DNA from 4 places in the Micromonospora yongxingensis genome. Region 2 is predicted to be linked to each of the others. Evidence: riboswitches for the same ligand, from Rfam matches in the RefSeq annotation. Region 2 holds a riboswitch; each other region holds the start of a gene.

Region 1 (3,977 bases), on a different contig from region 2:
AGCCTGGGCCGACTCGGCCTGCTCACCCACTCCACCGCCGGGTTCATCGACCCGGGATTCTCCGGTCACGTGACGCTGGAGCTGTCCAACGTGGCGAATCTGCCGATCACCCTCTGGCCGGGCATGAAGATCGGGCAGCTCTGCATCTTCCGGCTCTCCTCGCCGGCCGAGCACCCGTACGGCTCGGTGGTCTACGGCTCCCGGTACCAGGGCCAGCGGGGGCCCACTCCGAGCCGCGCCTGGCAGCACTGGCGCACCTGGCCGACGCGCTGACCCGGTAACGACGAGGGCCCGCCGCGACGAATCGCGACGGGCCCTCCGGTCATCCGGGATCAGCCCGGGCGGCCGTAGCTGTGGATCGGGCCGTCGTCGACCTTCTTCATCTTGATGGGTTGGCCGGCCTGCGAGGCGTGCACGACCCAGCCGTTGCCCACGTACATGCCGACGTGGTGGATGTCGCTGTAGTAGAAGACCAGGTCACCGGCGCGCAGGTCGGCCCTGCTGACGTCCTTGGTCACCCGGCTCTGCTGGGCGGCGTTGTGCGGCAGCGAAACCCCGGCCTTGGCCCAGGCGGCCAGCATCAGGCCGGAGCAGTCGTACGAGTTCGGGCCCTCGGCGCCCCACACGTAGGGCTTGCCGATCTGCGCGCAGGCGAACTTGACGGCCACGCCGGCACCGCCGCCCGGGTAGCTGGCCGGGCAGGGCGCCGGACGCAGCGGGCCGCCACCACCGTTGCCGTACACCTTGAGGCGCAGCTTCTGCAGCCGGTCGATCTCCTCGTTGATCTGCTTCTTCTTGGCCGCCAGCTGGGCTTCGGTCCGGGTCAGCTGGGTCACCATCTCGTCCAGCGGCGCCTTCTGCCGGGCCAGCTCGTCGCGCAGGTCGGCGACCTGCGCGACGTCCTCCTGCTGGTTGTGCGCGAACCGGTCGAGCATCTCGAGCTGCCCGACCACCTCGCTCGGCGACCGGCTGCCCAACACGGCGTTGACGGTGGAGACGGCCTCACCCTTGTAGGCGCGGACGGCGAGCGCGCTGACCTTGTCCATCGCCGCGTCGACCTGGCGTTCCAGCGGGGCGATCCGGGCGGCGAGCGCGTCGGCCTGCCTGCGCTTGGCGGCCAGGTCGGTGCGGGTGGCGTTGTGCCGTTCGATGATCGGTTCGAGTTTGTTCCAGTCGGCGTCGATCTGGCGCTCGATCTCGGCGACGGACGGGTCCGCGTGGGCCGCGGTCGCGCTGCCGGTCAGGACGACGGCGACGCCGACCAGTGCGGCGAGGGCGGTGGTGAAGCGGGACCAGCGTGGGCGCGGCACGATCGACGTCAGGCCGGCTGACGCCGACCGTTCGGACGACGGCCGCGGGGCATGGTGAGCCACCGGGTTCCGTACTCCTTCTTCCTGACCGCCTACCGGGTTAGCTGACGGGTTCGGGCGGGAAGTTGGCGCCCTACCGCAGTGGTTGCGGATTCACCCCGGAAAACCTGGGTCCCCGGTTCGCTCGGAAGCGACTCGGCGGTGTCGGTCCGTTACCGCCCGGGCTGGGTGGACCTGCTGTCGGGCCGACGAATGACCAGAGTAGAGACGGCTGTTACCGATCCGCAACCCGCGCGGCCGTGACACTCCGTACCGATCCGACGGGATCACCCACCGTGGCCGGAGATTTGTTTCCTATCGCGCCGATATTCGGAAAGATATTGACGCGGACTCCCGGACGGCGCGAAGGTGACCTCACGTGTACTCGCTATATCTAGGGGGTTCGATGCACCATCCAACCCTGTCGACCGGCCGGCGCGCGCTGCTCGCCGCCACCGTGGTCGCCGCCCTGACCGCCGTACCACTACCCGGGCCGGCCACCGCCGCGCCCACCGCCGACCGCCAGCAGCAGTACGCCGCCGCAGCCGCCGAGTACGGCGTTCCGGAAAGCATCCTGCTCGGCGTCTCGTATCTGGAGTCCCGGTGGGACACCCATCCCGGCACCCCCAGCACCAGTGGCGGCTACGGGCCGCTGCACCTGACCGACGCCGCCCACGTCACCACGCTGCCCGCCGGTGGCCACGTCGACGAGGGCGAGGACCCGCGCGGCGACGAGTCCCGGCCGCTGACCGTCACCGCGCCCACGGTGACGGGATCGCGGCAGGCCCCGCCCGCGGCGGCGGCGCTGCAGACCCTCCAGGCAGCGGCGAGCCTCGTCGGAGTCGGCACGGAGACGCTCCGCTCCGATCCGGCCGCCAACATCCGCGGCGGGGCCGCGCTGCTCTCCTCGTACCAGAGGGATCTCGGCGGCCCGGTCGGCGCGGTGAGTGACCCCGGGGCCTGGTACGGCGCGGTGGCCCGGTACTCCGGCGCCGACACCGAGGACGCCGCGGCGGCCTTCGCCGACGAGGTGTACGACCAGATCCGCGTCGGCGCGAGCCGGCGGACCGACGACGGCCACCAGGTCACCCTGACCGCCCAGGCGGTCAACCCGGACGCCAGCGCGCTGCACCGGCTCGGGCTGCGGCGGACGGAACGGCCCGACGGGCTGGAGTGCCCGGTCCGCCTCGCCTGCGAGTGGATTCCCGCCCCGTACGAGAAGTACGGGCCGGGTGCCGGCGACTACGGCAACCACGACCTGGGCAACCGCCCGGCACAGCAGAAGATCGAGTACATCGTCATCCACGACACCGAGGGCTACTTCGCGCCCAGCGTCGACCTGGTCAAGCAGGCGGACTACCTGGGCTGGCACTACACGCTGCGCTCGGTCGACGGCTACGTGGCCCAGCACGTCAAGACCAAGGACGTCGGCTGGCAGGCCGGCAACTGGTACGTCAACGCCAAGTCCGTCGGCATCGAGCACGAGGGCTTCGCCGGCCAGGGCACCTGGTACACCGAGGCGATGTACCGCACCTCGGCCAAGCTGGTGCGGCACCTGGCGACGAAGCTCAACATCCCGCTGGACCGCCAGCACATCATCGGCCACGACAACGTGCCCGGCACCATCGCGGGGAACGTCCGCGGCATGCACTGGGACCCGGGCCCCTACTGGGACTGGTCGCACTACTTCGACCTGATGAAGGCGCCGTTCCGGACCATCGGCACGGCCCGCACCGGCCTGGTCACCATCGACCCGGACTTCGCCACCAACCGGCCCGCCTTCCACGGCTGCAACCAGCAGCCGCCGGGCGTACCGACTCCGGTGCCGCCGGCCGCGCCGTGCCCGTCGCGCGGTTCGTCGGCGGTGATCCTGCACAGCGCGCCGAATCACGACGCACCACTGGTCAACGACATCGCCCTGCGCCCGGACGGCTCACCGGACACGATGTACGTCTCCGACCACGGCGCACGCGCCTCGGCCGGCCAGACGTACGCCGTGGCGGAGGTCCGCGGCGACTGGACGGCGATCTGGTACCTCGGCCAGAAGGCCTGGTTCCACAACCCCACCTCGGCGCGGACCGCGAAGTGGGCCACGGGCTTCGTGGTGACGCCCAAGCCGGGCAAAGCCACCATCCCGGTCTACGGGCGGGCCTACCCGGAGCAGGCCGCCTATCCGGCCGGCGTGCCCTACCAGGCCATCTCGCCGTTGCAGTACACGTTCGCTGCCGGGCAGCGGTACGCGGTGGGCGGGATCCTGCCGAGCGAGTACTACCGCGCGACCACCTTTGACGGGTCGTCGCCTGGCGACTGGACGGTCGTCCGCGGTGACCTGCGCTACGTGCAGGTCCAGTTCGGTCACCGGATCATGTACGTCAACCTGGACGACGTGCTGCTGCTGCCGTCGCCGCTGGGCGCACCCGGCTGAACGGAAACGACGGCCCCCGGTCGGTGACCGGGGGCCGTCGTCGTGCGTGCGGTGGGTCAGGGTCTGCGGAACCCGGCGACCGGCATGTTGTTGATGCTGGCCACCTGCACCGGTTTACCGGCGCGTGGCGCGTGCACCATCTGGTCGTTGCCCAGATACAGGCCGACATGGTGCAGGTCGCTGAAGAAGAAGACCAGGTCACC
Region 2 (3,977 bases):
AAGATCCACTGTAGAGTCCGGCGCCTGGACGGGCTCGGCCACCGTCGGGCCCATCGCGAGAGGAGAGCCGACCGTGCGTACGAAGCATCGATCAGCACTGGCGGCGGCCCTGGTGGCCGTCGCGCTCGCCACCGTGCCCGGCACCCCCGCTCTCGGCACCGCACCAGCCAGCCCTGCCCGAGGCGCCGACACGGCGGTGGCCGCCGACCGGGTCCTGCGGGTCTACAACAACAACATCGAGAACCTGGTGGTCAACAACTCCGACGGGACGTGCAGCCGGATCTCCGGGCCGGACCACCTGACCTCGATCCTGGTCGACGACGCCGGCCGCACCGGCACCACCGGTGTGGTGGCGCCCGACATTCTCATCGTGCAACAGGTACGCGGCACCGGCCAGGCCGAGGCGTACGCCGATCAACTGTCGGCCAAGTTCGGCTACCCGGCGGGCACGTACGGTGCGATCGTCGCCTGGAGTGACCCGGAGCCGTGGGGCAGCACGCACAGGTGCAGCTCGCAGGCGCTCGGTGACCTCAAGAAGAAGCAGACCAACGGGATCATCTGGAACACCAGGACGCTCGGCCTCGCCGCCGGTGACATCTCGAAGTACTGGAGCGCGGGCTGGCTCAAGCCCGGCACGGCCTACGACAACGGCGCCGGGTGCACGCTCTACAAGCCGCCGAACAGCGACCCGGACAGCACCGACTACTACAAGTGGAAGCGGACCAGCGCCATCGCGGCCCGGTTCACCATCAGGGCCACCGGCACCAGCGTGTTCGCCGCGACGATGCACCTACCCCAGGAGAACCGGCAGAACGCGTGCGCCGGCGACGGCGACCGGGGCATCGCCAACAGCGGCATCCACCTCGGTGCGGACGCGACCAGCCTGCTGAACGCCTCCACGATCCGCATCGTGGGCATCGACGCGAACCGCACGGGCATCGCGTCGGGCACGCTGAGCGGGTACGGCATGACCGGCTACGGGTCGAAGGCCACCAGCGGCTCCAGCAAGATCGATTATCTCTTCGTGAAGGGCAGCGTGCAGCCGTCCGTAGTCGACCACACGGTCAGCGGGACGAAGTCCAACCACCTCGCGCTGTACGGCTTCGTCAGCTACTGATCGCACCGACGCGGACGCCGCGGGCGCCGGCCCCTCGTGGGGGACGGCGCCCGCGGCGGCTGCGCCCGGGTCAGGCGGAGTAACCCCGAGTGGCGATCCAGTTCGCCAGGTCGATCGTGGTGATCCAGTACGCCGGGTCGGCGGCGTTCGCCGAGTCGGCGATCCGCACGGTCCGGCCGTTGTCCTTGTAACCCACGACGGCGATGTAGTGGCCACCGCCGTAGGAGTGCCAGCCGCCGTTGGTGTCGGTGGCGTCGCCGACGACGTTGGCCACCACGCCGCGACCGGCGCTGATGGCCGCGACCACGTCGGCCTGGAGCTGGTCCATCTGCGCCGGGCTGGGCGTGCCGGCGAACATGCGGGTCCGGTACGGGGAGCCCTTCACCTCGGCGTTGAGCACCCGGGTGGTGTCCAGGGCGGAGTTGGTGCCCATCTCGGTGGTGCCCAGCTCGGCGCCCAGCTCGTCCTGCGTGCGGTCGATGCCGGTGGCGCTGAGGGCGTTGCGGGTGGCCGCCGGGCCACAGTTGTAGTACGTGTTCTGCGCCTGGTAGTCGTAGTCGAGCACCTTGGTCGCGGGCGGCTTCGGCGGCTGCGGCTTACGGGTCAGGTCCGGGTTGCCGCTGGCCTTGGCGGCGGGCGACGCGGCGCTGGTGGCCGGCACGGGAGCGGTGGTGGTCGGCGCGGAACTGGCCGAGGGGGACGCGTCGCGCGCGTCGCCACGGGAGGCAGCGGTGTCGCTGCGCATCTCGGCGACCGTGGTCGCGGTGTGCTGGGTGGCCGGGGCGTCGTCGGTGCCGGCGAGCAGGGCGCCACCGGTGGTGGCGATCGCGAGGGCCGCGGCGGAGGCGGCGACGATCTGGTACGGGCGCTCGCTGGTGAGGCGGCGGAGCTGACGCTGCAGGGTGTGCTTCACGGGGTCCTCCACGGATCAGGGGGAGAGCGGCACACCGGGGCCGGACCGGTATCCGGGCAGGCGCCAACGCGCGGACCGTGGTCCGCGGATGATGAACCGCTCAGGGGATGGCCCGGCGTGGCCGGGCGGAAGAGGCGGTGACCCGGGGGGTCAGCTCACCGTCACAAGACGGATGGGCGGGGGCACCGCGGCGCCGTGGAGGCGGGGGAACAACCGAGGGGTGGAGAGTTGCTGCACGAGGATGGAACTCCTTCCGACACCGCCTACCGGGTTAGCTGACGGATTCGGGCGGGAAGATCGCCCTACCGCGGCCGTGGCTCGCGGATTCACCCCGGACTTGCTGGTGGGTCCCCGGTTCGTTGATCACGATTAAGCGGGTCGGCGCGGCGTCGCCTCTTGCGAACGGTTACCGCACCGGACGGGACGACACTACTGGTCGTGTTCCCACCCTGCCAAGCCAGGTTCACCTGCGTAAACCTGAAATGGCGCAGCAATTTCTGCGCGTATTGCCACTGACGCGACTCGATGGGACAACCGGTTACGGAGGCGCCTGCGGGCGGGAACCGGACAGGCCGGTGACAACGGCGCCGGATTCGCGGGAACAATCGCGCCGATCGCGCCGTGCGCCCGGTTCCGAGCGGGTGTGACCGGGCTCACGTCCCTAATCGACGACTCAGCCGACCCGGGCCGGACGCCACCGCGTCACGGCCGCCGGACGCAGCGCCGCGGTCATCGTGCGACGTGCCGGTAGCGTGTTCGGGCGCAGCCGGGCCGCCGCCGCGTACGCCTCCTCGGCGAGCGCCCGGGCCGAGGCCGCGGCCAGTTCCGCGTCCCGCCACGCCGACCGTTCCCGCCCGGCCGCGGCCCGGTAGTCGGCCAGCCGCGCGTCCCGGACCGCCCGGCTCAGCAGCGCCTCCTGCTCGACGGGGTGCCGGCGGGGATCCCAGCCGTTGCGGTGCGCGAAGACGTCACCGAGCTGCCGCATGGACAGGTCACCGCGCCAGTGCGCCTCCATCGCCGCACGATGCAGATAGCGCTCCCGGGCGGCGTACTCGGCGGGGGTGCGCGGCGTACGCGGGGTGGGCAGCGCGCCGGCCCCGTCGAACCGGCGGGCGGCGGTGTCCGCCTCGTCGTACCTGGCCCAGGCCTGCTCCACCTCTTCCTGAGCGGTCAGCCAGTCGGTGCGCCGCCGGCGGGCGGTCTGCGCAGCCCCGGCAGCGGCGACGGCGACCTCCTCGGCGTACCGGCGCAGGTCGGCGGCCTCGGCCTCGGCCACCTCCCGGGCGCTTGGCGCCGGCGCCGGGTCCACCGCCGGCTGGTCCCGCTCCGGGCGGGCGACGAGCACGGCGAGCACGGTGAGAGCGAGCAGGAACAGGGCTGACCAGATGGCGGCGGCCTGCGGCACCTCGGTCAGGAAATGGTGGAAGACGACGGTCTCCATGGTCGGCACCTCGCGGAGAGAGTGATGCGATGAGGATCCGCACGGGCCACCGGCGGCGGGCCACGGGTCGGCGGGGTGCGGAGCGGATGAGTCGACAGGTGCGGCGGCGGGACGCGTCCCGGTGGCTCAGCGTGCGGGTGGGGCCCGGGGCGCCCGGCTGGCCGGGCCGGCAGAGCGGGGCAGCCGGCCGGCGCCGGCCGCGCGCACCGGCGCCGCGTCGACGGCGGCGGCCTGTTCGGCGAGGGGCGTTGCCTGCCCGTCGGTCGACCACGTCGGGCCGGCCTGCTCGACGGCTCCCTCGGCGCCGAACGGCGTCGTGTGTGCGGCACCGTCGGCCGGGGCGGGTCGGGACATCGGCGCGAGCAGCCCGGGGGTGAACGCCGTCGGCCCGGAGGCCGGCGCCGTCGACCCGGAGGCGGTGGCGGGGGCCGTGCCCGCGCCGAGCGCGAGGGCGGCGACGACGGCGAGGCTGGTCAGCACACGTGTCGCCCAGCGCGCCACCCACC
Region 3 (3,977 bases), on a different contig from region 2:
CGTGGACGGCCCCCGACGGCAGCCCCGTGTCGCTGCGCCACTACGCGTCGCCAGCCGGGCACCAGCCACGTTCGCCCAGCTCACTGTGCTGATCGTCCGCGCCATGCGAACATATGTACGTGTCACCCGGGCCCAGCATCCTGCACGCCGACCTGGACGCGTTCTACGCGTCGGTCGAGCAGCGCGACGACCCGCGCCTGCGGGGGCGGCCGGTGATCGTCGGCGGGGGCGTGGTGCTCGCCGCCAGCTACGAGGCGAAGGCGCGGGGCGTGCGCAGCGCGATGGGCGGCCAGCAGGCGCGCCGGCTCTGCCCCGACGCGATCGTGGTGCCGCCCCGCATGTCGGCGTACACGGCGGCCAGCCGGGCGGTGTTCGAGATCTTCCGGCAGACCACCCCGCTGGTCGAGGGGCTCTCCATCGACGAGGCGTTCCTGGACGTGGGCGGCCTGCGGCGGCTGGCCGGGCCGCCCGCCGACATCGCCGAGCGGCTGCGCCGGGAGGTCCGCGACCGCATCCACCTGCCCATCACCGTGGGTGTGGCCCGGACGAAGTTCCTGGCGAAGGTGGCCAGCGGGGTGGCGAAGCCCGACGGGCTGCTGGTCGTCGCGCCCGACGCCGAGCTGGCGTTCCTGCATCCACTGCCGGTGGAACGGCTCTGGGGCGTCGGCCCGGTCACCGCCGCGAAGCTGCGGGAACGCCGGATCCGTACCGTCGGCGAGGTGGCCCGGCTCGGTGAGGCGGCGCTGGTGTCACTGCTCGGCGCCGGCGCGGGCCGGCACCTGCACGCGCTGGCGCACAACCGGGACCCCCGGGCGGTCCAGGTCGGCCGTCGGCGCGGCTCGATGGGCGCCCAGCACGCGCTGAGCCGTATCCCGCACGCGCCCGCGGAGCTGGACGCCATCCTGGCCGGCCTGGTCGACCGGGTCACCCGACGGATGCGGGCCGCCGGGCGCTCCGGGCGCACGGTGGTGTTGCGGCTGCGCTTCGGCGACTACACGCGGGCGACCCGATCGCACACCGTGGGCAAGGCGACCGCGGACACCGGCCCGCTGCTCGCCGCCGCGCGGGCGCTGCTGCGGGCGGCCCTGCCCGAGATCGATCGTCGGGGCATCACGCTGGTCGGCGTCTCGGTGGGCAACCTGGACGACAACCCGGTCCAGCCGGAGCTGCCGTTCCACCGCGACCCCGGCGCCGAGCTGGATGCCGCGGTGGACGCGGTCCGTGACCGGTTCGGATCGGCGGCGCTGACCCGGGCGGTGCTGCTGGGCAGGGAGCCGGGCGTCGAGATGCCGCTGCTGCCGGACTGAGGAGGCACCAGGCGCAGCGGTGCACGTCACAGCGGTTGTGGGGTTTGAGGGCGGCGGGAGTGGTGACGTTGTGGGGATCAGCCTGACAGGGGGGACCACCATGTCCGACGACACCAGCAACCGTCCGAGCCGGCGTGCGCAGCGCCCCGCCGACGTGACCGACCCGCTGCTCTGGCAGCTCGCCATGGACGTGCTGAGCGCGCACGAGCCGGACGAGGACGGCGCCTGCCGCAATCTGCTCTGCGCCGGCCAGACGTGGCCGTGCGCTGCGCGTGGCAGTGCGGAACAGTCGCTCCGGCTGGCCCGTGGCGCGGCCGACACATCGTCCACAGTCACATCCGAGCAGGGCGAGGGGGAAACGCCCCGCGCCCAGCGGCCGGCGGAGGATGTTCCCGCCGCGCGGCGGGCCTGGTCTGGTTCGGAGTCGGCGCGTTCGCAGGCGGCCGTCGCGGCGGCCTGACGCCACCTGCTCGACACACGCCGGCGGGCGTCAGAGAGAGAGCCGCTGACCCGGGAAGATCAGACCCGGGTCGGCGCCGATCAGCTGCCGGTTGGCCTCGTACAGGGCCTGCCAGCCGCCGGACACCCGGTTGGTCTCGGCGATCTCCGAGAGGGTGTCGCCCGGCTTGACCAGGTACGTCTCGCCGCCCGTCACCGGCGCGGTGCGCTGGTGGTTGCGGGTCGCCGGCTGCTCGCCGCGCGACGACCGCTCCTTCGGCTTGGCCGTCGAGCCGGACTTCGAGGTCGGCTTCGAGGACTTCGCGGTGGACTTCGTCGACGACTTGCTGGCGGAGCCGCCGCCCGACGAGCCGCCCTTCTTGCCGCAGGTGGGCCAGGCGCCGATGCCCTGCCCGTCGAGCACCTTCTCGGCGATGGCGATCTGCTCGCCGCGGCTGGCCAGGTCGGCGCGGGCCGCGTACTTCTTGCCGCCGTAGCCGGCCCAGGTGCTCTGCGAGAACTGCAGCCCGCCGTAGTAGCCGTTGCCGGTGTTGATGTGCCAGTTGCCGCTGGACTCGCACTGGGCGATCGCGTCCCAGTTGACCCCGGCCTGGGCCGGTGCGGCCGGGCCGAAGAGGGCGACGGCGCCGGTGACCGCGCCGACGGCCAGGGTGCCGACGGCGACGCGGCGGGTGGTGACCCGTCGATGACGGGGGGTGTAGTCAGACGTCATGTGAGCTTCCTCCACGCCGGCGAGGTGAGCTGTCGGGTTCGGGCCGAGGAGCCCGGCCGCGCGGTGGCGGCTTCACCCCGAGGTGACGTGCACCGAGGAACGTTGGGTCCCCCGCTCCTGCCCGGGTGACTGGGTTCCGACGACCGGGGGCAGGATTTGGCGTTACCGGTCGCGGTGTCCGCTGTGGCGGACCCGACCGACGTTAGGCACGGTCGGTGACGGTCGCCCACCCCCTGTGAACTTCTTCACCGGCTCACGCGGGGAGTCCCGCGCAGCGGTTGCGGGCCGTCGGAGACTGTGCACCGACCATCGTGGACCGCTTCCGATCAGGGGGTGGTCAGGTCTCGTGGCGCAGCCAGGCCGCGATCCGGCCGAGCAGCTCGACATGCCCCGACGACTCGTACGACCGCACGTCGTGACCGAGGGCGCTGTAGACGATCCGGCTGGTCCCGGCGGTGCGTGCCCAGACGAGCGGGTGCGTGGCGCCGCCCTCGTCGTGCACGTAGAGGGGCACGATGTCGGCGCTCTCGACCAGCGCCAGGTCGGTGTAGCGCTCGTCGTGGACCTCGATGTCACCGAGGCCGATGGTGATCGGATGCTCGACGCGGGTACGCCGGATGCGGCTCGGGCCGATCGGAGGGTGGAAGGTCCGGCCGTGCTCCCACGCGGCGCCGATCGTCGACCGCCAGCGCGGCAGACCGGGGAAGGCCAGCGTGGCGCTGTGGGTGGCGAGCAGGCTGCCACCGCGGCCCAGGAAGCCGTCGAGGACGCGGGCGAAGTCCTCGTCCTCGCGGATCGGGGTCGACCGGTCGGCGCTGGCGTTGACCACCAGCAGGCGGGCACCGTCCAGGGCGGTGGTAAGCCGGTCGACGGATGTCACGGTCGTCACCGGGCCGCCGATCAGGTCGCCGATCGCGGCACTTGTCTCGGCCAGCCGGTGCCAGGGGTCGGCGTGCGGACCCTCCCCGCTGAAGATCACGGTGTCGTCAGGCATGACCTCTCCCGGTGCCGGACCGGCCGGCGGGGCCCCGCTGATCGGGCACCCGCCGGCCGGTGGGGTCGATCGGTTACAGGGTGCGGGCCAGCCGGTCGGCGAGCACCCGGGTGAACCGGGCGGGGTCGGTCAGCTCGCCGCCCTCGGCGAGCACCGCCAGGCCGTACAGCAGCTCGGCGGTCTCGGTCAGCGCCGCCGGGTCGGTGCCCTGCTCGTGGGCCTTGCGCAGCCCCGCGACCAGGGGGTGACCCGCGTTGATCTCCAGGATCCGCTTCGTGGTGGGAATCTCGTGCCCCATCGCCCGGTACATCTTCTCCAGGGTCGGGGTGAGATCGTGCGCGTCGCCGACCACGCAGGCCGGTGAGGTGGTCAGCCGCGACGAGAGGCGGACCTCGCGGACGCTGTCGGCCAGCGTGGTGCCCAGCCAGTCGAGCAGAGCGGCGAACTCCTGCCGCTGCTGCTCACGCTCGGCCTCGGCCTGCTGCTTCTCCTCGTCGCTGTCCAG
Region 4 (3,977 bases), on a different contig from region 2:
TCGTGGGCGCAGGTCATGACCACCACCACGGGTCGGTCGCCAATGCCGCGCACCAGCACCGGGGCCGACTCTGGACGGCGTTCGGGCTCCTCGCCACCCTGATGGTGGTCGAAGCGGTGGCCGCCTTCCACACCGGCTCGCTGGCCCTGCTCTCCGACGCCGGGCACATGTTCACCGACGTGCTCGGCATCGCCATGGCGCTCGCCGCCATCACCGCCACCCGGCGGGCCACCGGCGACCCGCAGCGCACGTTCGGGCTCTACCGGCTCGAGGTGCTCGCCGCGCTCGCCAACGCCGTCCTGCTCTCCGGCGTGGCGGTCTACGTCGTGATCGAGGCCATCGGCCGGTTCGGCGACCCGCACGAGGTGCTGGCCGGCCCGATGCTCGTGGTCGCCACGCTCGGCCTGCTCGCCAACCTGGCGGCGTTCACCCTGCTCCGCGCGGGCGCCCGGGAGAGCATCAACCTGCAGGGCGCCTACCTGGAGGTGCTCGGGGACCTGCTCGGCTCGCTCGGCGTGATCGGCGCGGCGCTGCTCATCCAGGTCACCGACTGGTGGTGGGCGGACCCTCTGGTCGCGGTCGCCATCGGCGTGTTCATCCTGCCGCGCACCTGGCGGCTGGGGCGGGCCGCGGTCCGCATTCTGGTGCAGGCCGCACCCGAACACCTCCAGGTGACCGCCGTGCACGACCGGCTGGCCGCCGTGCCCGGCGTGGTCGAGGTGCACGACCTGCACGTCTGGACGCTCACCTCCGGCATGGAGGTGGCCTCCGCACACCTGACCATGGCCCCCGGCGCGGACGTCGGCGCGGTGCTCACCGCGGCGCGTACCGCCCTGCACGAGGACTTCCGGATCGAGCACGCGACGTTGCAGACCGAGCCCGGCGCCGCTCCCGGGGCCTGCGGTTCGGTCAAGTGGTAATACCTTTCACCAGGTTTTTTCGTCTTCGTCCGAATTGTTGGTGACGACGCACGCACCGTCCGTCACATCGGCTGCACAGGTCCCAGAGGCACCGGTAGGCTCGGTCCCGGCCTCCACCCGGCGGCGCCCTAACGGCGCCGGTGGCGGTCGCCGCCTAATCGCCCGAGCGGGCGAACCGGGGAACCATGTTCCTGGGGTGCATCCGCGTCAGCGGTAGGGATCTTCCGTCCCGAACCCGTCAGCTAACCCGGTCGGCGGCTGACGGAAGGACATGCGTAGTGGCACCAGCACGACCACCCGCCGCCCGACTGGCGGCCCTGATCGTCGCGATGCTCGCTCTCGGCGTCGCACTGCCGGCCGGCGCCGCCTCGGCCGCTCCCCCGACCAACCTGCAGGCGGCCGCGGCCCCCGACGGCGACGAGGAAGGCGGCACCCCGGCACTCCGGGCGCAACTCGAGGCGGCCAGCAAGGGCTACCTGGACGCGAAGCGGGCCCTGGACACCTCCGTACAGCGCCAGCAGCAGCTCACCACCCAACTCAAGGCCACCGAGACCGAGCTGACCCAACGCAGCGGCAAGGTCGGCGAGATCGCCGGAGTGGCCTACCGCACCGGCCGGCTCGGCACGATGTCGGCGCTGCTCAACAGCAACACCCCGGAAGGCTTCATGGACCGGGCCGCCGCGCTCGACGCGGTCGCCGCCAACGAGGACCGGGTGCTGCGCGACCTGCTCGCCACCAAGGACCAGGCCAACCGCACCCGGATCGCGCTCGACGGCGAGATCCGCGAACAGCGCAAGCAGGTCACCGTGATGGCCAAGCGCAAGGAGCAGGCCGAACGGGCCCTGACGGTGGCGACCACCAAGCCCCGGACAACCGCCGACAGCGGCGGCTCCAACCGGGGCACCTCGGCCGCCAACGCCCAGGCCGCGCCGCGCAACTCCGACGGCTCCTGGCCATCGGAGTCGTGCAGCGTCAACGACCCCACCCCGGCCACCGGCTGCATCACCCCGCGCACCCTGCACGCGCTCAACCAGGCCAAGGCCGCCGGCTTCACCCGGTACGTCTCCTGCCACCGCTCCGGCGGCTCCGGCGAACACCCCAAGGGCCGTGCCTGCGACTTCGCGGCACAGAAGAGCGGCTTCGGCGGGGACGCCACCGGCGGCGACAAGACGTACGGCAACAACCTGGCCGCGTACTTCATCCGCAACGCCGACCGGCTCGCCGTGCTGTACGTGATCTGGTACCGGCAGATCTGGCTGCCCAGCAGCGGGTGGAAGTCGTACAGCGGAGCGGGTGGCGACCCGTCCAGCGACCACACCAACCACGTGCACCTGTCGGTGTACTGACCCGACCCGCCCGGTGCCCCCTGACACGGAGGCACCGGGCGGGGTACGTCAGCGGGCGTACCCCGGATGTCGCCGACGGTCGGACGACCACGGCCGGACCAGGCGGCAGCATCGCTCGTATGCGTCGACTCCCGCCACCCGCCCGCAAGGCGCTGCTCACCCTGCACCTGGTCACCTCGCTCGGCTGGCTCGGCGCCGACCTGGTGCTGCTCACCCTCGGCGTCGCGGCGCTGCGTGGCGCCGACCCGGCCGTCGTCTACCCGGTCGCCGCGCTGATCGGCACCGTGCTGTTCGCGCCGCTGAGCGTGCTGGTCTGGCTGGTCGGCGTGGCCAGCGCGCTGCTCACCCCGTGGGGCCTGCTGCGCTACCGCTGGGTGCTGACCAAGCTCGTCATCACCACGGTGATGGTCGGACTGGTGCTGTTCCTGCTCACCCCGAACCTGCGCCACGCCGGTGCCTTGGGCGTCGCCCTGCCCGCTCAGGACCGCGCCGACCTGGTGATCGCACCGGCGGTGTCCACCAGCCTGATGGTCATCGCGACGGTGCTCTCGACGTACAAACCGTGGGGGCGACGAGCGGCCGGCCGGCCCACCGTCGCCGGCGCGGCCAGCCATGATCGCGCCGCAACCAGGATGTAGTGACCTCGGAGCCGCAGCAGGCCACTACATCCAGGGTGGAGGGACCCTGGCAGGGGCGCGGCGCGGACGCGCGGAGTTGGTCAGGTGGGTGGTGGGGGGACGTCGGGGCGGTCCAGGACCGCGCCGAGTCGGGTGGCCAGGGCCAGGTGGGCCGCGCGGGCCTGGCGGAACGCGTACCGGAACAGCGGGGCGGGCGCGGTCAGGGTGATCTCGACATCGATGCGGACCAGGCCGTCCGGCTCGGCGCGCAGCCGGGTGTGGTTGCGCACGGTGGTGGCCGGCCACTGGCGGGCCACCATGACGATCTCGTCTTCCTCGCTGATCAGCACGTCCGCCTGGTACGTGGTCCGGAAGCGCACCGGCCCCGCCGCCAGCCGGTCGCTGATCGCGTAGCTGGCCTGGGCGCCGGGCCGGGGAGGCAGCCGGCGGACCCGGATGATCAGTGGATGCAGCTCGCCCTGCCGGGTCAGGTCACTGAGCAGCGCCGCCGCGTCGGCGGTCGAGCAGCGGGCCTGAACGGTGTAGCTGAAGGTATCGCTCCTGAGCACACCGTCTCCCGCCGTCGATGGTCGCCCGATCGTCCCGTACGCCGGTCGGGCTGGCAACGCCCGGACGGACACGCACTGTTGTCCCGCCCTTCGCACACCGTTCGCACTACGGTCGGCTAATGGGAAATCACCGGCTGTGACGGAAGGGTGGATGCATGAAAGGCTACGACCGGTGAGCGGGCACGTGATGGTCTTCGCGCCCACGCCGCAGCTGACGGTGACCGTCGACCAGCCGAGCGACCAGCCCGAGCTGCACCTGCACCCGGGTGGGCAGGGCGTCTGGCAGGCCCGCATGGTGCTGTCGCTCGGGGTCGACGTGGTGCTCTGCGCCGCGCTCGGCGGCGAGATCGGCCAGGTGCTGGAGCCGCTGCTGGTCAGCGAGGGCGTGGAGCTCAAGGTGGTGGTCCGCGACTCGGGCAGCGGCGGGTACGTGCACGACCGTCGGGACGGGTCCCGGCAGGAGATCGTCGACGTGCCCGGGCAGCCCCTGAGCCGGCACGAGCTCGACGAGCTGTACAACCTGGC

What was found. A riboswitch is a leader RNA that binds a small molecule or an ion and turns the genes downstream of it on or off. The one in region 2 is predicted to bind cyclic di-AMP.
Region 1: linked by a shared signal. The riboswitch ahead of ACTWLT_RS08575 (C40 family peptidase) and the one ahead of ACTWLT_RS28865 (C39 family peptidase) in region 2 are both predicted to bind cyclic di-AMP.
Region 3: linked by a shared signal. The riboswitch ahead of ACTWLT_RS27900 (transglycosylase family protein) and the one ahead of ACTWLT_RS28865 (C39 family peptidase) in region 2 are both predicted to bind cyclic di-AMP.
Region 4: linked by a shared signal. The riboswitch ahead of ACTWLT_RS16725 (coiled-coil domain-containing protein) and the one ahead of ACTWLT_RS28865 (C39 family peptidase) in region 2 are both predicted to bind cyclic di-AMP.

What each region holds. Positions count from the first base shown of each region.
Region 1 is NZ_JBQXEO010000004.1:267,392-271,368, reverse strand. It holds gene dcd (dCTP deaminase) at 1-273, shown strand, start outside; gene ACTWLT_RS08575 (C40 family peptidase) at 333-1,310, opposite strand; cyclic di-AMP (ydaO/yuaA leader) riboswitch at 1,386-1,521, opposite strand; gene ACTWLT_RS08570 (N-acetylmuramoyl-L-alanine amidase) at 1,756-3,774, shown strand; gene ACTWLT_RS08565 (C40 family peptidase) at 3,831-3,977, opposite strand, start outside.
Region 2 is NZ_JBQXEO010000034.1:28,299-32,275, reverse strand. It holds gene ACTWLT_RS28870 (hypothetical protein) at 74-1,117, shown strand; gene ACTWLT_RS28865 (C39 family peptidase) at 1,188-2,042, opposite strand; cyclic di-AMP (ydaO/yuaA leader) riboswitch at 2,276-2,416, opposite strand; gene ACTWLT_RS28860 (hypothetical protein) at 2,704-3,471, opposite strand; gene ACTWLT_RS28855 (hypothetical protein) at 3,598-3,977, opposite strand, start outside.
Region 3 is NZ_JBQXEO010000031.1:54,981-58,957, forward strand. It holds gene ACTWLT_RS27885 (GNAT family N-acetyltransferase) at 1-92, shown strand, start outside; gene dinB (DNA polymerase IV) at 114-1,307, shown strand; gene ACTWLT_RS27895 (hypothetical protein) at 1,408-1,767, shown strand; gene ACTWLT_RS27900 (transglycosylase family protein) at 1,798-2,478, opposite strand; cyclic di-AMP (ydaO/yuaA leader) riboswitch at 2,479-2,650, opposite strand; gene ACTWLT_RS27905 (ThuA domain-containing protein) at 2,816-3,472, opposite strand; gene htpG (molecular chaperone HtpG) at 3,546-3,977, opposite strand, start outside.
Region 4 is NZ_JBQXEO010000012.1:102,650-106,626, forward strand. It holds gene ACTWLT_RS16720 (cation diffusion facilitator family transporter) at 3-920, shown strand; cyclic di-AMP (ydaO/yuaA leader) riboswitch at 1,062-1,193, shown strand; gene ACTWLT_RS16725 (coiled-coil domain-containing protein) at 1,250-2,266, shown strand; gene ACTWLT_RS16730 (hypothetical protein) at 2,386-2,904, shown strand; gene ACTWLT_RS16735 (SRPBCC family protein) at 2,985-3,452, opposite strand; gene ACTWLT_RS16740 (PfkB family carbohydrate kinase) at 3,625-3,977, shown strand, end outside.